3 regions of the Photobacterium sp. GSS17 genome follow, and region 1 is predicted to be linked to each of the others. Evidence: predicted binding sites of a transcription regulator. Region 1 holds the regulator's gene; each other region holds the start of a gene.
What was found. The regulator MetJ, encoded in region 1, represses methionine synthesis genes. The targets are predictions, from matches to a motif close to TTAGACNTNTANANGTCTAA.
Positions count from the first base shown of each region.

Region 2: metN (methionine ABC transporter ATP-binding protein MetN) is a predicted target of MetJ. The motif match lies at 2,038-2,057, and genes of this name have one in related genera.
Region 3: metE (5-methyltetrahydropteroyltriglutamate--homocysteine S-methyltransferase) is a predicted target of MetJ. The motif match lies at 3,327-3,346, and genes of this name have one in related genera.

Region 1 is NZ_CP117517.1:3,344,007-3,349,811, forward strand. Features, by position in the region: gene PGW97_RS15275 (bifunctional aspartate kinase/homoserine dehydrogenase II) at 1-1,945, opposite strand, end outside; gene PGW97_RS15280 (O-succinylhomoserine (thiol)-lyase) at 1,942-3,111, opposite strand; gene metJ (met regulon transcriptional regulator MetJ) at 3,289-3,606, shown strand; gene PGW97_RS15290 (malic enzyme-like NAD(P)-binding protein) at 3,703-4,953, opposite strand; gene rpmE (50S ribosomal protein L31) at 5,245-5,460, opposite strand; gene priA (primosomal protein N') at 5,695-5,805, shown strand, end outside.
Region 2 is NZ_CP117517.1:2,895,430-2,901,234, forward strand. Features, by position in the region: gene PGW97_RS13035 (tetratricopeptide repeat protein) at 1-283, shown strand, start outside; gene PGW97_RS13040 (hypothetical protein) at 525-875, opposite strand; gene gmhB (D-glycero-beta-D-manno-heptose 1,7-bisphosphate 7-phosphatase) at 1,335-1,889, opposite strand; gene metN (methionine ABC transporter ATP-binding protein MetN) at 2,229-3,263, shown strand; gene PGW97_RS13055 (methionine ABC transporter permease) at 3,253-3,939, shown strand; gene PGW97_RS13060 (MetQ/NlpA family lipoprotein) at 4,037-4,849, shown strand; gene ykgO (type B 50S ribosomal protein L36) at 4,921-5,061, opposite strand; gene PGW97_RS13070 (type B 50S ribosomal protein L31) at 5,058-5,327, opposite strand; gene tsaA (tRNA (N6-threonylcarbamoyladenosine(37)-N6)-methyltransferase TrmO) at 5,575-5,805, shown strand, end outside.
Region 3 is NZ_CP117517.1:2,173,632-2,179,436, forward strand. Features, by position in the region: gene PGW97_RS09725 (diguanylate cyclase domain-containing protein) at 1-675, opposite strand, end outside; gene metE (5-methyltetrahydropteroyltriglutamate--homocysteine S-methyltransferase) at 847-3,138, opposite strand; gene metR (HTH-type transcriptional regulator MetR) at 3,426-4,337, shown strand; gene PGW97_RS09740 (DUF4250 domain-containing protein) at 4,524-4,712, opposite strand; gene PGW97_RS09745 (hypothetical protein) at 4,857-5,525, opposite strand.

The sequences.
Region 1 (5,805 bases):
CCACCAGCTGAGAAAACGGCACGGAACCGTCATACTGCTGGAACAGCCAGGACAGCGTTCCGGAGAAAATCCCCGACAGGGCAATAATGGTGTCGCCGCTGTCACACAGGTCACGAACGGTGTGGTTCACCGGCAAGCCGGCACCAACGGTGGCGTTGTAAAGCCAGAAACGGCTGCTTTTGGCAAAGGCATCCTGTACCGCGTGATACTGCTCGCCGGAAGCCGACCCGGCGACCTTGTTGGCCGAAATCAGGTGAAAGCCCGCCTCGGCAATGGCCGGATAGCGCGCTGCCAACTCGCTGCTGGCCGTTACATCCAGCACAATCACATCATCGTAAGGGTGGCTGGCCAGCACACTCAGCCATTCGCCAGACGCGGCAGATTCCACCGCTTCATCCTCATAGGCCGTCAGCGCCTGCTCGGGGTTAATCCCGCGGGTATCAATCCAGTAGCGGCGGCTGTCCACCACCCCAATCAGGGTAAATGACATCCCGTGCCGCTTTTCCAGCGCCACCTTCTCCCGGGCAAACAACTCCAGCCAGCGGCTGCCAATATTGCCCTTACCGCACAGCACCAGACCAATCTGTTTCTGCGCCTGGAACAAATGCTGGTGAATCTGCTGGATCAAACGGTCGAGGTCAGTCTGGCGCAACACGCCCACCAAACTCAGGCCAGACTCCGACTCGGCAATAAATTCCACCGGCTGGCGCTTGAGCTGCTGATAGAAGCCGTAACAGTGCACGGCATTGTTCACCACTCCGGCCCCCACCACCGCCACCATCGAGAATCCATCCCGCAGCTTGATTTCCGCCGCAATGCCGCTGTCCTGCAGCAATGCCAGAACGCTGCCGACCACTTCGGTGGTGTACGCCAGCTGAATGCGCCCTTTATCGGCTTCGACACTGCGGGCTAGCGGCAACAACTGGGCACGCTGAAGCAACCGGTCGACCTCCGCCAGCACCGGCTCCAGGGTTTGTGAACGCGGGACCGACAACGCAATCACACAGACGTCATCCAGTGACGTCACGATTTTGGCGCCGCGTCCGGAGGCCAGCACCCGCTCAACCCGGGTTGAACCGGATTCCGGCTGATGGCTGCAACGCAGGGTCAGATCAATGGCACTCTGCGCCACCGGCTGCAGGGTCCGGCTGTGCAGTACCGGGGCTGCCAGCCGCGCCAGTTCGCTGGCTTCATCGAGCCGCAGCAGCGGCAGCAGGCAGGCATCCCCGACTTTGCGCGGATCGGCGCTGTACACCCCAGCGACGTCGCTCCAGATCGTCACCCGCTGGACTTCAGCCAGTGCGCCAATCACGGTAGCGGAATAATCCGAGCCGTTACGGCCGAGCAGCACGGTTTCCCCGGCGCCGTTACGCGCCATAAACCCGGTGATCACCACCCGCTTGTGCTGATGCTGCGCCAGTTGCGCCTTGAGCAGCGGCCATGACTGGGCCCTGTCGACCTCCGGCTGCGCCGAGCGTTCTGTGCGCAGGAACAGGCGAGAGTCCAGGTTCACGGCAGGCAGTCCCTGCTGACTCAGCAGTGCGGCCATCAGCCGAGCCGACCAGAGCTCCCCGTGCCCTTGAACCCAGGCTGACTGCGCTTCACTGAGCGGCAACTGCTCCCCGACACGGGCGATCTCGCCCAGCTCCAGATGCAGCTGAGTCAGCAGTTCATCTGCCAACTCACCGCTGAGCAGGTTTTCAATCAGTTGTTGCTGGAACTGACGCAAAGCCTGCAAGGCTTCGTGGGCCTGACGGCCATCTTTGCCGAGCAAGGTCAGCCACTCGATTAAATTATTTGTGGTTTTTCCTGCCGCAGACACCACCACCAGATCGGTGTCACCGGAGTATTCCCGTAGAATCTCGACGACCCGGCGATAACAGTCCGGATCGGCCAGGCTACTGCCGCCAAACTTGTGCAATTGCCTCGGATTGCCTGCACTCATGCCGCCACCTCCGCCGCTTTCTGAAAGGCCTGCGCCAAATCTGCAATCAAATCTGCCGGGTCTTCCAGCCCCACAGACAACCGCAACAATGACGGTTTCAGCCCGGCCGCAGCCTGCGCTTCATCCGACATGGCGCGGTGGGTCATGCTGGCCGGATGGCAAATCAGACTCTCCGTCCCGCCGAGAGACTCCGCCAACGAGAAGCAGGTCAGTTCACGGACAAAGGTTTCCAGCTGTGCCTGAGAGCCTGCGATCTCAAAACTCAGCATAGCGCCAAATCCTTTCTGCTGCTTGAGGGCAATCTCATGCCCCGGGTGCGACGGCTGGCTAGGATGATAAATCTGCCCGACCAATGGCTGGGTTTGCAGATATGCCAGAATCTGCGCGCTGTTCTCCTCATGCATCCGCATCCGTGGAGCCAGCGTGCGCAGACCGCGCAGCGTCAGGTACGCATCAAACGGTGCGCCGGTAGCGCCGATACAGTTGGCCCACCATGCCAGGTGCTCCGCCTGCTCTTCTGACTTGGCGACCAGCACCCCGCCCAGCACATCAGAATGGCCGTTGATGTATTTGGTGGTGGAGTGCACAACAAAATTGGCGCCCAGCGCCAAGGGTTGCTGCAAGATAGGTGACAGGAAGGTGTTATCGACCGCGACCAGCGCCCCGACTTTATCGGCAGCGGCGCACAGCTCGGCAATATCCACGATCCGCAGCAGCGGGTTGGACGGCGTTTCCACCCACACCAGCTTAGGTTTCAGTGCCAGCGCCTCAGCCACCGCCTGCGGGTTGGTCTGATCCACGAAGCGGACCTGAAAATCGCCCTTTTCCGCCCGGGTATTGAACAAGCGGTAGGTCCCGCCATAGCAGTCATGCGGTGCCACAACCAAGTCGCCCGGTCCCAGCAAGGCCGACACCAGCAAGTTAATCGCCGCAGTCCCGCAGTTCGTCACAATGGCACCGGCTCCGCCCTCTAGCTCCGCCAGTGCTTCTGCCAGCATATTGCGGGTTGGATTTCCGGAACGCGAATAGTCATACTGAGGCAGTTCGCCCAACTGGGGGAAACCATAGGTGGACGTCAGATAGATGGGTGGCACCACGGCATTAAACTGGGTGTCGGACTCAATGCCGGTTCGAACCGCGACGGTGGCAAGCTTCTTGTCACTCATAGTTACTTTCCTTGTTGGGCGATTGCAGCTGAATAAACTTTACGCATCAACATAGCGGCTATCACAAAGGACGTCAACACTTCTAGACGTCCATATGTCTTTGCTTATGGCAGTAAATCCCGCTAAAATCCGTCTTAGTTCTATTACTTCAATTTAAAATCGCTGAGAAGGTTAAAAATGGCAGAGTGGAATGGCGAATACATCAGTCCATACGCGGAACACGGTAAGAAAAACGAACAAGTAAAGAAAATTACAGTTTCGATCCCACTGAAGGTTCTGAAAATCCTGACCGATGAACGTACCCGTCGCCAGGTTAATAACTTACGTCATGCGACCAACAGTGAACTGCTGTGCGAAGCCTTCCTGCATGCCTACACCGGCCAGCCGTTGCCGACCGATGATGACATCCGTAAAGATCGCCCGGATGACCTGCCAGCAGAAGCCAAGGCCATCATGGATGAGAAAGGGATCAAGTACGAAGATATCAACGAGTAACCGTGCTCTCGCGGCGCCCACTCGCGACTGATTTCCCTGGCAGCAGCCATAAAAAAACCAGCCCTCAGGCTGGTTTTTTCGTTTCAGGCAGATGCCTTACTTGTCTTCCATGTAACCCACTGGCATCGCGATCTGTGCCACGCCGGAGTCAATTGCCGCCTGAGCCACCGCTTTCGCAACGCGCGGCAGCAGACGTGGATCCATTGGTTTTGGAATGATGTACTCAGAACCGAACTCCAGTGACTGAGCACCCGCCGCTGCCACCACTTCCGCCGGTACCGGCTCTTTCGCCAGTTCACGAATCGCGTGTACTGCCGCCAGTTTCATCTCATCGTTGATTTCGCTGGCACGCACGTCCAGTGCACCACGGAAGATGAACGGGAAACAAATCACGTTGTTCACCTGGTTCGGGTAGTCAGAACGGCCTGTACCCATGATCAGGTCATCACGCACCGCGTGCGCCAGTTCCGGTTTGATTTCCGGATCCGGGTTTGAACACGCAAAGACCACCGGCTTGTCAGCCATCAGTTTCAGTGCTTCAGGAGCCAGCAGATCCGGACCCGATACGCCCACAAAAATATCTGCGCCGTCAATCACGTCTTCCAGCGTACGCTTGTCAGTGTTGTTGGCAAACAGTTGTTTGTATTCGTTAATGTCATCACGACGAGTGTGGATCACGCCCTTGCGGTCGAGCATGTAGATCTTCTCACGCTGTGCGCCACACTTAATCAGCAGTTCCATACATGCTACCGCAGCAGCACCGGCACCCAGACAGACAATCACCGCTTCGCTGATGTCTTTACCCTGCAGTTCCAGCGCATTCAGCATACCGGCTGCAGTAACAATAGCGGTACCGTGCTGATCATCGTGGAAAACCGGTACGTTACAACGCTCAATCAGGCGTTTTTCGATTTCAAAACAGTCTGGGGCTTTAATGTCTTCCAGGTTGATACCACCGAAGGTGTCAGCAATGTTGGCTACGGTATCAACGAACTCGTCGATAGTACGGTGTTTCACTTCGATATCGATGGAGTCCAGGCCAGCAAAACGCTTGAACAGCAGCGCTTTCCCTTCCATTACTGGCTTAGACGCCAGGGGACCCAGGTTACCCAGACCCAGAATGGCCGTACCGTTAGTAATAACAGCAACCATGTTGCCTTTGCCGGTGTACTTGTAAACATTCTCAGCATTCTGGGCAATTTCACGTACTGGCTCAGCAACGCCTGGGCTGTAAGCCAGCGCCAGATCTTCAACAGTGTTCGCTGGTTTACTCAGCTCAACAGAAATTTTGCCGGGAACAGGGTACGCGTGGTAATGGAGGGCTTGTTGGCGAAAATCTTCAGACATAATGTTCAGGATCCTGAATAATAATAATGTTCAGTTCGTTGGAAACGCTAAATCATATGCGATAGCAGCAGAAAATCCTAGCACCGAACATCTGGTCGAGCCAAGGATTCCTGAGCGGATTAGTCAGGTTTGTTGTGAGCTATGATCCGTATCCGTAAAAATGGGTAATTTCTGTGTCACTACAGGGAAGGAAACGCTAACAGAATGTGACTGTTACAGGCTCAGGAAGGATCAATGGGTATAAAAAAGGGGATGCCGAAGCATCCCCTTTTTTCGAAATTCAACGTGCAATTACTTGCTAGACAGAGCGCCAAAACGCTTGTTGAATTTGTCGATACGGCCACCAGTGCTCACTTGACGCTGTTTACCAGTGTAGAATGGGTGACACTTGTCGCATACGTCCAGGTTCAGAGCGTCTTTACCTAGAGTAGAGTTGAATACGAAAGTGTTGCCGCAAGAACATTTAGCGTTCACAGCTGTGTATTCTGGGTGAATACCTTGTTTCATGGGATAACCTCAAACATTTAAGGCCGTGTCGCTCTCCCGATCCTAAGCCGGGCACCACACGTCGTTAATAACAAACAGCGTATAGGTATGGCCAATACGCCAAATTCAGGCCGCGTATAGTAATCAATCACGCCCTCCAAATCAACAGATACGCTCCTTTTTTCACCGCTTTGCCGCACCCGTGTTAGCAGGGTACACTTCTCTATCTTAGTACATGCTGATTTGCGGTTGATTATGACGCCCAACATTGCCCGAGTGGCCCTTCCTGTCCCCCTCGATAAACAGTTTGATTACCTGATCAAACCCGGTCAGACACCGGTGGTCGGGGGACGGGTCAAAGTGCCG
Region 2 (5,805 bases), 450 kb from region 1:
TCGTAAAGCCTATGACTTTAAGCCAACGGCGAAAAACCAGCTGATGATTGTACGTCTGATGCTTCAGGCTAAACAGTTTAAGCAAGCAACGCAGTTTACCCAGAGTGCGGCAGGCAATGCCTCTGGCAATGATCGTGCTGAGCTGGCCTACCTGCAAGGCATGGCATATTTCGAGCTGAACCAGCCGGGTAATGCCCTGCAAGCCATGAAAACTGCAGCGCAGTCTCAGGAAATGAAAGCCATGGCCAGTCCGTGGATTGCCTTCCTGCAAGAGCAAAGCTGATATTCATACGTTTTACTTTTTTGCCCGTCTCGCTCGGGGCGGGCTTACCCACTCTAACCTGTGATCTATGTGTGAGTCAGTCACACGGTTTTGGGAAGCATCCGCTTCCCTTTTTTTCTCTCCGCGCGGTTGATGTCACGACCGGACAGCCCCACCAAGCCGTTTCATCTTTAACACCATGCGCTCATGCGATTTCACAAGGCCTACCGCCTTCACACTGCTACCGACAGCAGAGGCCAAGTTAGGGTGTCTGCTCCGGCATTAGTTTACGGGTACTGACCAAAATCGCTTTGGTTTCGCTGTGTGCGTCCGGCTGACTCAGCTGCTGTTGCAAGTGAAGTTGCTCAACATCGGCAATCATCATACTGTTGCTGTCCAAGGCTGAAGCTTTCAGTTGGGCAGACTGTTCATGGGTTAGCGAATTCAGAACACTGCGCTTCTGGGCCTGCATGGTCTCATCCAGTTCAGCATGCCACTGTGCTTTATCCAACGTCAGAACACCGGATGGCCCAGCCTCTTGTTCGGTTGCATACGCTTGCCATGCCAGTACCAAAGACAGAGTGGCCAATAAGTGCTTCGCGATCGTATTCATAGTGTTCTCCTGTTTATGCTGTACTTATGCTTTGTGGTGTCAGCCCGAATGGCTTGGTGGTGCTAAACAGGTATTGCAGCTCGCGTGCCAAAATTTATTTCAACATTTTTCAATAGCTTAATAAAAACCCTTTAAACGCAGCATTATTTTGTTATTTCAAGATGGCAAATTTGTACGCATTTTAGCCAAATTCACTAACTCACTAACTCACTGACTCTGGCACCCGATACACCTATCCCTGATTCCTAAATAAAGAAAACATCTGCCGCTAACCCGGCATGATTTCAGTGCCGAATGTATCGCTGCAACCAATACGCTCTCCCACTACCCTGAATCCGGCGCGCCATTTCGTCACAGCCTGTCGCCGGTGCGAATGCCTTTTTTTCCGCCTTAGAAAACAAATAAGGCCGCCTGAGCGACCTTTTACAGCGGGCTAAGCCCAACCAGAGAATACTTTCGTTAGCGTGCTGCCAGCCAGGCAGGCACATCGGCAATACTGTCCAGAACGGCATCGGCCAACTGAGTGCCTTCTTCCGTGACCGGTTTACCGGTGCGTACCAGCACTCGGGTTCCTACGTCAGCCGCCTGTGCTGCCAGCATGTCGTCGGTCTTATCACCGATCATGACAGAGTTGGCCATATCGATTTTCAGAAAATCGCGCGCAGAAATGAACATACCCGGTTTTGGCTTGCGGCAGTTACAGTCCTGCAGGTAGTCACCCTGACCTTCGGTCGGGTGATGCGGGCAATAGTAAATACCGTCAAACTCTACCCCGTTGTCCACAAAGTTCCAGTCCATCCATTCAGTCAGGGTCAGGAACTCATCTTCGGTATACATGCCGCGAGCAATGCCCGCCTGGTTCGTCACCAGCACAAGTAGATAGCCCATCGCTTTCAGCTTCTTACAGGCCTCAAATACGCCTTCGACATATTCGAAATCATCTACGGTATGAACATAACCGCGATCGATATTAATTACGCCATCACGGTCGATAAAAACTGCTGGTTTGGCCAAGCGTCAGCCCTCTGTTATTCGAAGTTTGTGTCAATGTCTCGAATTATGGCACGGCTGGCACCGGGATTCATCTGCTTTATCCCCATTTTAGCCATCCTTCTTACGCCGGAATTGCTGCCAAAATTGGGAAATCCAGAAATAAAGCCGTTTAGCCGTCCAGACGTAAAAATATCTATTGACTTCATTTATGTTAACCCATAGCATCAAGTCAAACGATACGATTAGTCATTTTATGACACACCTCGTTAACATGATGCAAAGACAGCAAATAACATAACAAAATATTGGTCGTCGTCAGCATCAGTTTACCGACTGACGCAATATGATTCAGGAAGAAGAATGATAGAAATAAGCAGAGTTAACAAAGTGTTCTATCAAGGGGAAAGGGAGATCCACGCCCTGCGTGATATCAACCTGAAGATTGAACAAGGCACTATTTTTGGGGTCATCGGCGCATCCGGTGCCGGCAAGAGTACCCTGATCCGTTGCGTCAACTTGCTGGAAAAGCCAACCAGCGGACACGTGGTTGTCGACGGCGTTGATCTTACCCAACTTTCGAATCAGGAACTGACTCAGGCACGCCGCAAAATCGGCATGATCTTCCAACATTTTAACCTGCTGGCCTCGCGCACCGTTTTTGCCAATATAGCCCTTCCTCTGGAGCTGGCTGGCACCCCAAAAGCCGAGATCAAAGCCAAAGTGGAAGGATTGCTGGCACTGGTTGGCCTTACAGACAAACGAGATGTGTATCCGGCCAACCTGAGTGGTGGTCAGAAACAGCGTGTGGCGATTGCCCGGGCTCTGGCCTCCGATCCGAAAGTGCTGCTGTGTGATGAAGCCACCAGCGCCCTGGACCCGGCCACAACACAATCTATTCTGGCTCTGCTAAAAGAAATTAACCGTAAGCTGGACCTGACGATCCTGCTGATTACACACGAAATGGACGTGGTGAAAAATATCTGTTCTGAAGTGGCTATCATCGGCGGCGGTGAGCTGGTTGAGAAAGGCCCGGTGGGTGACATCTTTGCCCATCCGAAAACCGACCTGGCGCGTGAGTTCATCCGTTCCACGCTGGATCTGTCCATTCCGGAAGAATATCGCACTCGCCTGGTAGAACATCGGGTTGAAAACAGTTACCCGCTGGTACGTCTGGAATTTACTGGCGAGTCTGTTGATGCCCCGCTGATTTCCCAGATTGCCCGTGAGTTCAACATCGATATCAGCATCATGAGCTCAGACATGGATTACGCCGGAGGCGTCAAATTTGGATTGATGCTGGCCGAGATCTTCGGCACCGAGCAGGCAGCGGAACAAGCCATTGCCTTCCTTCGTGATCACAAAGTGAATGTAGAGGTACTGGGTTATGTTGCTTGAATCGATTGCACAATGGTGGACGACTAACGAGCGTCTGATTGATCTGCTTATTCAGGCGCTGGGCCAAACTCTGGTTATGGTCTTTGCCTCTGGTCTGATTGGCTTTCTGGTCGGGATTCCGGTCGGTGTCGCGCTCCACCTGACCAAAGAAGGCGGCCTGCTGGCCAACCCAACCCTCAATAAAGTGCTGGGCACCATTACCAATATTGGTCGTTCTATCCCCTTTATTATCCTGTTGGTAGCGATCATACCATTTACCCGTTTTCTGGTCGGCAGCTCCATCGGTACCGCCGCCGCGATTGTTCCGCTTACCGTGGGCGCGATTCCGTTTATCGCCCGTCTGGTTGAAGGAGCGCTGTTGGAAGTCCCATCGGGCCTGATTGAAGCCGCCCAAGCAATGGGGGCAACACCGCGCCAGATCATCAGCAAAGTGCTGCTGCCGGAAGCTTTGCCTGGCATCATCAATGCTGTGACCATAACCCTGGTGACACTGGTCAGCTACTCTGCCATGGCAGGTACCGTGGGTGGTGGCGGCCTGGGCGATGTCGGTATTCGCTACGGTTACCAGCGCTTTGACGGCACGGTCATGCTGATTACGGTTGTACTACTGGTCATCTTAGTGCAGCTCATTCAATCATTGGGCGATCACCTGGTGAAACGCGTGGACCACCGTTAATCATCACAGCCACACGATCAACACCAAGCACACAATCAACACCAAACATAATTAACAACTAGTATTACGGAAAACCCCAATTCTAAGGAGAAGTAACATGGCGTTTAATTTGAAGAACTTGTTTGCCGTTGCCGGCCTTGCCTCTGCGCTGGTGCTGACCGGTTGTGGCGAAAAAGAAGCCACCGCTACAAACAAAGTGAAAATTGGGGTGATGGCCGGTGCCGAAGCCCAAGTGGCTGAAGTGGCAGCAAAAGAAGCCAAAGACAAATACGGTCTGGATGTTGAGCTAATCACTTTCACTGATTACGTTTCACCAAACGCCGCACTGGAAGAAGGATCAATTGACGCCAACGCCTTCCAGCATAAGCCATACCTGGATCAGCAAATTGCCGACCGCGGCTACAAGTTCGCCGTTGCCGGTAACACCTTTGTCTACCCGATTGCGGCTTACTCAAGCAAAATCAAGTCCATTGCGGAGCTGAACGACGGTGATCAGGTGGCTGTGCCAAACGATCCAACAAACCTGGGCCGCTCTCTGCTGCTGCTGCAACAACAAGGGCTGCTGAAGCTGAAAGACGGTGTTGGCCTGACGGCCACGGTACTGGATGTTGTTGAAAACCCTAAGAACCTGAAAATTGTTGAACTGGAAGCCGCGCAACTGCCGCGCTCGCTGGATGACGTTCAACTGGCGATTATCAATAACACTTATGCCAGCAGCATCAATCTGACGCCGGAAAAAGACGGCATCTTTGTGGAAGACAAAGAATCACCATACGTCAACCTGATTGTGGCGCGTCAAGACAACGTCAATGCAGAGAACGTGCAAACTTTCGTGAAAGCCTACCAGTCTGATGCGGTTTACAACGCAGCGATGGAAATCTTCAACGGCGGGATCGTTAAAGGCTGGTAATATCGCCAGTCAAAACCTCCCATCGAATCAAGCCCCTGTCTGACAGGGGCTTTTTTATTTGTCACTGGCCACTAGCGCTTTTTACGGCGTCCCTGCACAGCCTTGAAGCGTGGGTTGGATTTACAAATCACATAAATACGCCCGCGCCGCTTCACGACCTGACAATCACGATGGCGCTGTTTCGCACTTTTGAGTGAGCTGAGCACTTTCATTCCTGATTCTCCTGTTTCGCCCCGAAACGACCAAAACGGCGGTTAAAGTGCGCCATGCGCCCTTCACTGCTGACCACACGTTGCTTACCGGTATAAAACGGATGCGAAGCGGAAGACACATCCAGTGTGAAGTACGGATAGGTGTTGCCGTCTTCCCATTCAATAGTGCGATCAGTTTTCAGGGTTGAGCCAATCACAAAGTACTGATCAACACTGGTGTCGTGAAATACCACTTTTCGGTATTCCGGATGGATGCCGGGTTTCATGTTGTTCTCCTGTTAGTCAACGAATTCCACAACGCTTATTTGACGAGGCTGTATTAGCAAACCGGTATTGGCGCTACAGCGATTAGCGCTACTGGTAGTAACGCAGCTTGCTGGTGACCAAACGAGTTAGCTTGTCCCCATCAATAATTGTTATGTTATAACATAATATTTGACATCAATTCTCAACAAAAGATCAAGTACTATTTTGTGCTATCGTCTGCTTCATGTTGTGCAACCCAAGCAATCTATGAACTATCAGATTTCCCCAGTCGGAGTGATCCGCTCTCCATACAAAGAAAAATTTGCCGTCCCGCGTCAGCCAGGTCTGGTACCCAGTGCCCGCTCCGAGCTGATCCTGCAAGGGGAAGCCAACGCCATTGAGGCTGTCAGAGGGATTGAGCAATTCAGCCACTTGTGGCTGCTTTTCCTGTTTGATCAGAATCTGGAAGCCGGTTGGCGGCCGACCGTCAGGCCACCG
Region 3 (5,805 bases), 1.2 Mb from region 1:
CATCACAAAGCCGCGCAGTGTCTGGCGGCGATCCGCCACGCTTTGCGGCGAGACAATGTGGTAAACCGGCAACAACATCAGCAGACCGGCATGATCATCCGTTGTCTGAACCAGTTCAATACGTTCTGAAAACTGAAGTTTACCGCTGTCGCGTGCCCGATTCAGTGCATCTAGGCGTCGTCCGTTAGAGCCGACATCAAACCCCAGTGCTCGTTCATTACCTTGCAATGGTTCAACGTAAATCACCGGGTAATACAGGCTGCGTTCGGAGACCGGCACCATTTCACCACTGGCTACCCGCTCGGTAACATGAAAACCCGGCCAGCGTGCACCAAATTGTTTTTCCAGTGCCGGCAGGCTCTCCGCTTCCACTTTGGGTATCCATTCCAGCGCCTGAATATGGGCATGACGGGATAATGTTTGCGCCGCAAGCTGACTGAAATCCGGGTAATCGAGCAGACCGTGGTTATCATACGCCGCTTTCAGACTGTATATTGCCTCGATATTCAGCTCGACAGCCTGTGTCAGAGCGGCTGCCTTAGACTCTACATCACGTTCAAATTCGCGCTTGATATTGGTTGTTTCTAAACGGTAAAACAACCCGTACAGCGCGCACGACAGCGCAATGCCGATAATCACAGCTAACACAGTAACAAGATACAGTCGACGCTCCATGATGACCTTTACATTGTTCGTTACGGTTACTTAATTAAAGTCAATACTGATTATTTTTCAAATCCTTGTACTTAAATGGCTGAAAGACAGGCACAAAAAAGCAAAAAAGAGCGCCTAAGCGCTCTTTTTGATAATTTCATATATTCACACAGATGAGTATTACCCTATCCGTTATACGGCTTTTGCCTGCCACTGCTCACGCAGTTGTTTCGCGGCTGCCACCATGTTGCCCAGCGCCGCTTCCGTTTCCTCCCAGTTACGGGTTTTCAGGCCGCAGTCCGGGTTAATCCACAGACGCTCTGCCGGAATCAGTTGCTCCGCTTTTTCTGCCAGCTGCACAATCTGCGCTACATCAGGTATGTTCGGAGAGTGAATATCATACACGCCCGGACCGATTTCATTCGGGTACGCAAACTCTTCAAAAGCTTTCAGCAGTTCCATATCTGAACGCGAGGTCTCAATAGTGATCACGTCTGCATCCAGTGCCGCGACTGACTTGATGATGTCATTGAATTCGCTGTAACACATGTGGGTATGGATCTGCGTTTCAGGCTCGGCACTGGCCGCTGAAATTCTGAACGCTTTCACGGCCCAGTTCAGGTACGTTTGCCACTGGCTCGCTTTCAGCGGCAGACCTTCACGGATTGCAGGCTCATCAATCTGAATAACCTTAATGCCGTTTGCTTGCAGGTCAGCCACTTCATCACGCAGTGCAAGGGCAATCTGGTTCGCGATATCTTCACGGGACAGGTCTTCCCGTGGGAAAGTCCAGCCCAAGATTGTCACTGGCCCTGTCAGCATGCCTTTTACCGGCTTTTTCGTCAGCGACTGAGCATAGGTTGTCCAACCAACTGTCATCGCTTCTGAGCGATAAATATCTGACACTATCACCGCCGGTTTCACGCAACGGGAGCCGTAGCTTTGTACCCAACCGAAACGGGTGACGGCAAAACCTTCCAACAACTCGGCGAAGTATTCCACCATGTCATTACGCTCTGCTTCACCGTGTACCAGCACATCCAGATCCAGCTTTTCCTGACGGGCAATCGCATCGGCGATGTGGCCCTGAATCGCCTGAGTATAGTCCTGCTCTGACAGGCGACCGGCTTTGTAGTCACGACGCTGAGTCCGGATTTCCCCCGTCTGTGGGAAAGAACCGATAGTCGTGGTCGGCAATAACGGCAGTCCCAGCGACTGACGCTGCAGACGTGCACGCTCTGCATAGGGCAGTTTACGTTCAGCCAGCGCATCAGTGATTGCTGCGCTGCGCTGACGTACCTGAGGATTATTTACCCGCTCACTCGCAGCACGTGCTTTGATTGGGGCGCTGTACCGCTCACATTCTTCCTGCGCAACCACACTGCCGTCCAAGGCTTGGGCCAGCAAGGTGATTTCACGGCATTTCTGCTTGGCAAAAGAGAGCCACTGACGCACTTCCGGGTCCAGATCTGTTTCCAGATCAAGGTCGATTGGGCTGTGCAACAGTGAACAGGACGAGCCCAGCCACAGGCGATCACCCAACGCCGCTTTAACTGGCTGCAAACTAGCCAGCAGAGCGCTCAGATCAGCACGCCAGACGTTGCGGCCGTTGATTACCCCGGCAGACAGTACCCAGTTTTCCGGCAACGCATCGACAATCTCATCCAGCTGAGCGGGTGCCGCCGACAAATCCACATGCAGACCATCAATCTTCAGCTTGGTGATGTTGTCCAGATGATGGGTAATATTATCGAAGTACGTGGTCAGCAGAAGCTTCGGACTACCATGCAGAACCTGATAAGCCAGGTTGAACGACTCAGACCACGCCGCAGGCAGCTCGAGCGCCAGTACCGGCTCATCAATCTGCACCCATTCCACGCCGAGCTTGGCCAGCTTACTCAGGATCTGCTGATAAGCCGTCAGCAAACGCGGTAGCAGTGACAAGCGATCAAAACCCGCTTCTTTCTCTTTACCCAGCCACAGGTAAGAAACCGGTCCCAGCAGCACAGGCTTCACGGCATGACCGGCTTGTTTGGCTTCGGCTACTTCTTCAAACAACTGCTGCCAGCTGACAGTGAACTCGTCATCGGCGCTGAATTCAGGGACCAGGTAGTGGTAGTTAGTGTTAAACCACTTGGTCATATCTGCCGCTGCACATGAACAGCCAGTCGGTGCTTTACCACGGGCAACCCGAAACAGGGTATCAAGATCCGGGAAGCCTTTACGGTGTCGTTTTGGCAGGTGACCAAGCAGCATGCTGGTGCCCAGTACATGGTCGTACCATGCAAAATCACCCACAGAGACAAAATCCAGACCGGCACCAGACTGATCCCCCCAGTGACGATGACGCAGCAGGCTGCCGACTTCTTTCAGTTCTGCCTGGTCAATATCGCCCTGCCAGTATTTTTCCTGAGCAAATTTCAGTTCACGCTGGCTGCCGACTCGTGGGTAGCCAAGGATATGTGTGGTGGTTTTCGTAGTCATAATGATTCTGTCCTTGTTATCGAAATATCGCGGTTATCTGGTTAACGCAACCATTCATCTATCTCAGGTATCTCAGGCATCGCGTTGTTGAGGTAACAATGACTGATGGACAGGGAATCGGGCAATGTCTATTGCCTAAAGTTAATGTTGAACAAATTTCATATTGATTTTGGGTTTTATTATGTTATTTAGCCGTCTAGATGTTTACACCGCCATGATTAACCAGTACATTGGCTGAACATGGAAACCGGCCTGATACAGGCGGGTATGAGCAGAGGGAAAGCCCATTGATTGAAATTAAACATTTGAGAACCCTGACCGTTTTGCGGGACACCGGTTCACTGACCGCCACTGCCAACACCCTTTGCCTGACACAATCTGCCCTTTCCCATCAGTTGAAAGATTTAGAACAACGGTTAGGCAGCCCGCTGTTTTTGCGCAAGACCCGCCCTGTCAGGTTTACCGCCGAAGGAGAAATTTTGCTGCGTCTGGCTGACGAGGTAATTCCCCGGATTGCCAAGGCCGAGCATGAACTGGCGAGCCTGAAGGAAGATGTCAACGGACGGCTGCACATGGCTATTGAATGCCATTCCTGCTTCCAATGGCTGATGCCGGCACTTAAGGAATACCAGATTCACTGGCCAAGTGTTTCTCTCGATTTCTCCTCCGGTTTTGGGTTCGAACCGATTCCCGCCCTGAGCGCCGGGGAGTTGGATCTTGTGATTACTTCAGATATCCAGCCACGCAGTGAAATCCACTATGAGCCGCTGTTTGATTTTGAAATGCGCTTAATTGTGTCCCCTCAATCTCCCCTTGCAGATAAAGCCTGCATTGAGCCGGAAGATCTGGCGGAGCAAACCATGCTCAGCTACCCGGTTCAGAAAAACCGGTTGGACGTGGTTAAACACTTTCTCCAGCCCGCCGGTATCGAGCCGAGCCACTGGAAACAGGCTGACAACACCTTGATGCTGATTCAGATGGTCTCTGCAGGATTGGGCGTTGCAGCACTGCCTAACTGGGCCGTGTATGATTTTGCGCGGCAGGGATTAATCGTCAGCAAGCCGCTCGGTAAGGGGTTATGGCGCCGCCTGTTTGCGGCTATCCGGGCATCGGAACGTGAGCGTCACTACCTGACGGCATTTTTTGCCACGGCAAAACAGCAGTGTCAAACGCATCTGGAAGGAATTAAAGCCGCCTGAGCATTACATTAGTGGCGGAGAATCACATCAGTGGCGGAGCACCGTCGTGACGGCAAGCGGCTCTGTGAAAGGTGCATTGAAGGTAAATCTTGATGCTATGCGATAAAGCCAGCCCGGAGTTGAAGCTGGCCATAGTCTGAAACCAATACAGAATTACCGGTTATTTGACCAAGTTATTTGACCAAGTTATTTGAATTGATTATTGATGGGGTCGTAACGGAAGCCCATCAGCTCCATCTTGGCATTCAGTTCTTCAGAGTCGAGCTCATAACGGCTGGCCAGCTCTTCAAGTGTGGAGCACTCCAGCCGCAGCTTTTCATTGACGATACCGAGAACAATATGACCATCCATGCGCAATAAGTTGTTAATCTCCATGCCTACCCCCTGGTGACGTTCAGCTACTCAGTAAGCTTTTTTACCTAGTAAGCATAGACACTGAGAGACGGAATGAAAAAGCCCCGCCTCACAGTTATCACGTCCGCTTTCACTTCGAACTGAATTCACCGGCTTAGATCATGCTCAGAGCAATACCAGCTGAAAGTTCGCGGACACCACCAGCAACGCGCCAGCCATAACCAGCTGCCATTTGTTGACTGTTTTTCCGCTGAGCAGGTGGAACGCCCACACCAGCAAGCCAATTACCAGCAATGCCAGCGACGCGATCATTGGCTGAATCAGCGTCTGAAGCTGCGCTTCATCCAGTCGGCTTGCCATCCAGAGCAGACAGAGAACACTCACCATCGCACTCGCGAACCCGGCAAACGGCAGCAGACGGTGGAAAGCCTGTAGTCGGGTACGGGCATGCGTCAGCAGAATATGTGCCACCATCGAACCGAACAAGGCAGTCGCCATCAGGCTGAGGGCAATCACCGGCAGTGACATGCCAACCATCACGGCTACCCACACCACAACCGCCAGTACATTTGCCAGATAAAATACTTTCAGCGGCCCGGCATCACGGGTTTTCCCGGTTTTGACCTGCATAGTGAAGTAGCCCACTGCCGCCAGAGGCAAAACGGACAGCGGCTGCGAAAAGGCGGCAATCAGCCAACCAGCCAGCAGAACAGGTAGGGTTTTATGGACACGACCACGCTGACCCGGGCAGATTTCCCCTTTGGTCAGCACCAGAGAAAAAATCAATTGCGTACCCAGCAGCGCAGGAATTAGAAAGATCAATGCGGCATTCATAAGTTGTGGTCTGAAACTAAGAGTCAAAAGTGGCGGCGATCATAGCAATTCCTCATCACGATACCAAATGCCAATGCACGGAATAGATTTTGAACTGCGCATTGATGGCTTTTCGACTAACCACTCAGTTGCATAAAATTCTGTACTGCCCCGTATTTTTTGAATAAGTAGCAAAATTTACACTATGTTTTTGGATCAACATCACTGCACAAATATGCTTGATGGTGAATAATTCGCCTTCACGGAGAAAAACCACAAGCAGTGCGGTTATTACACGTCA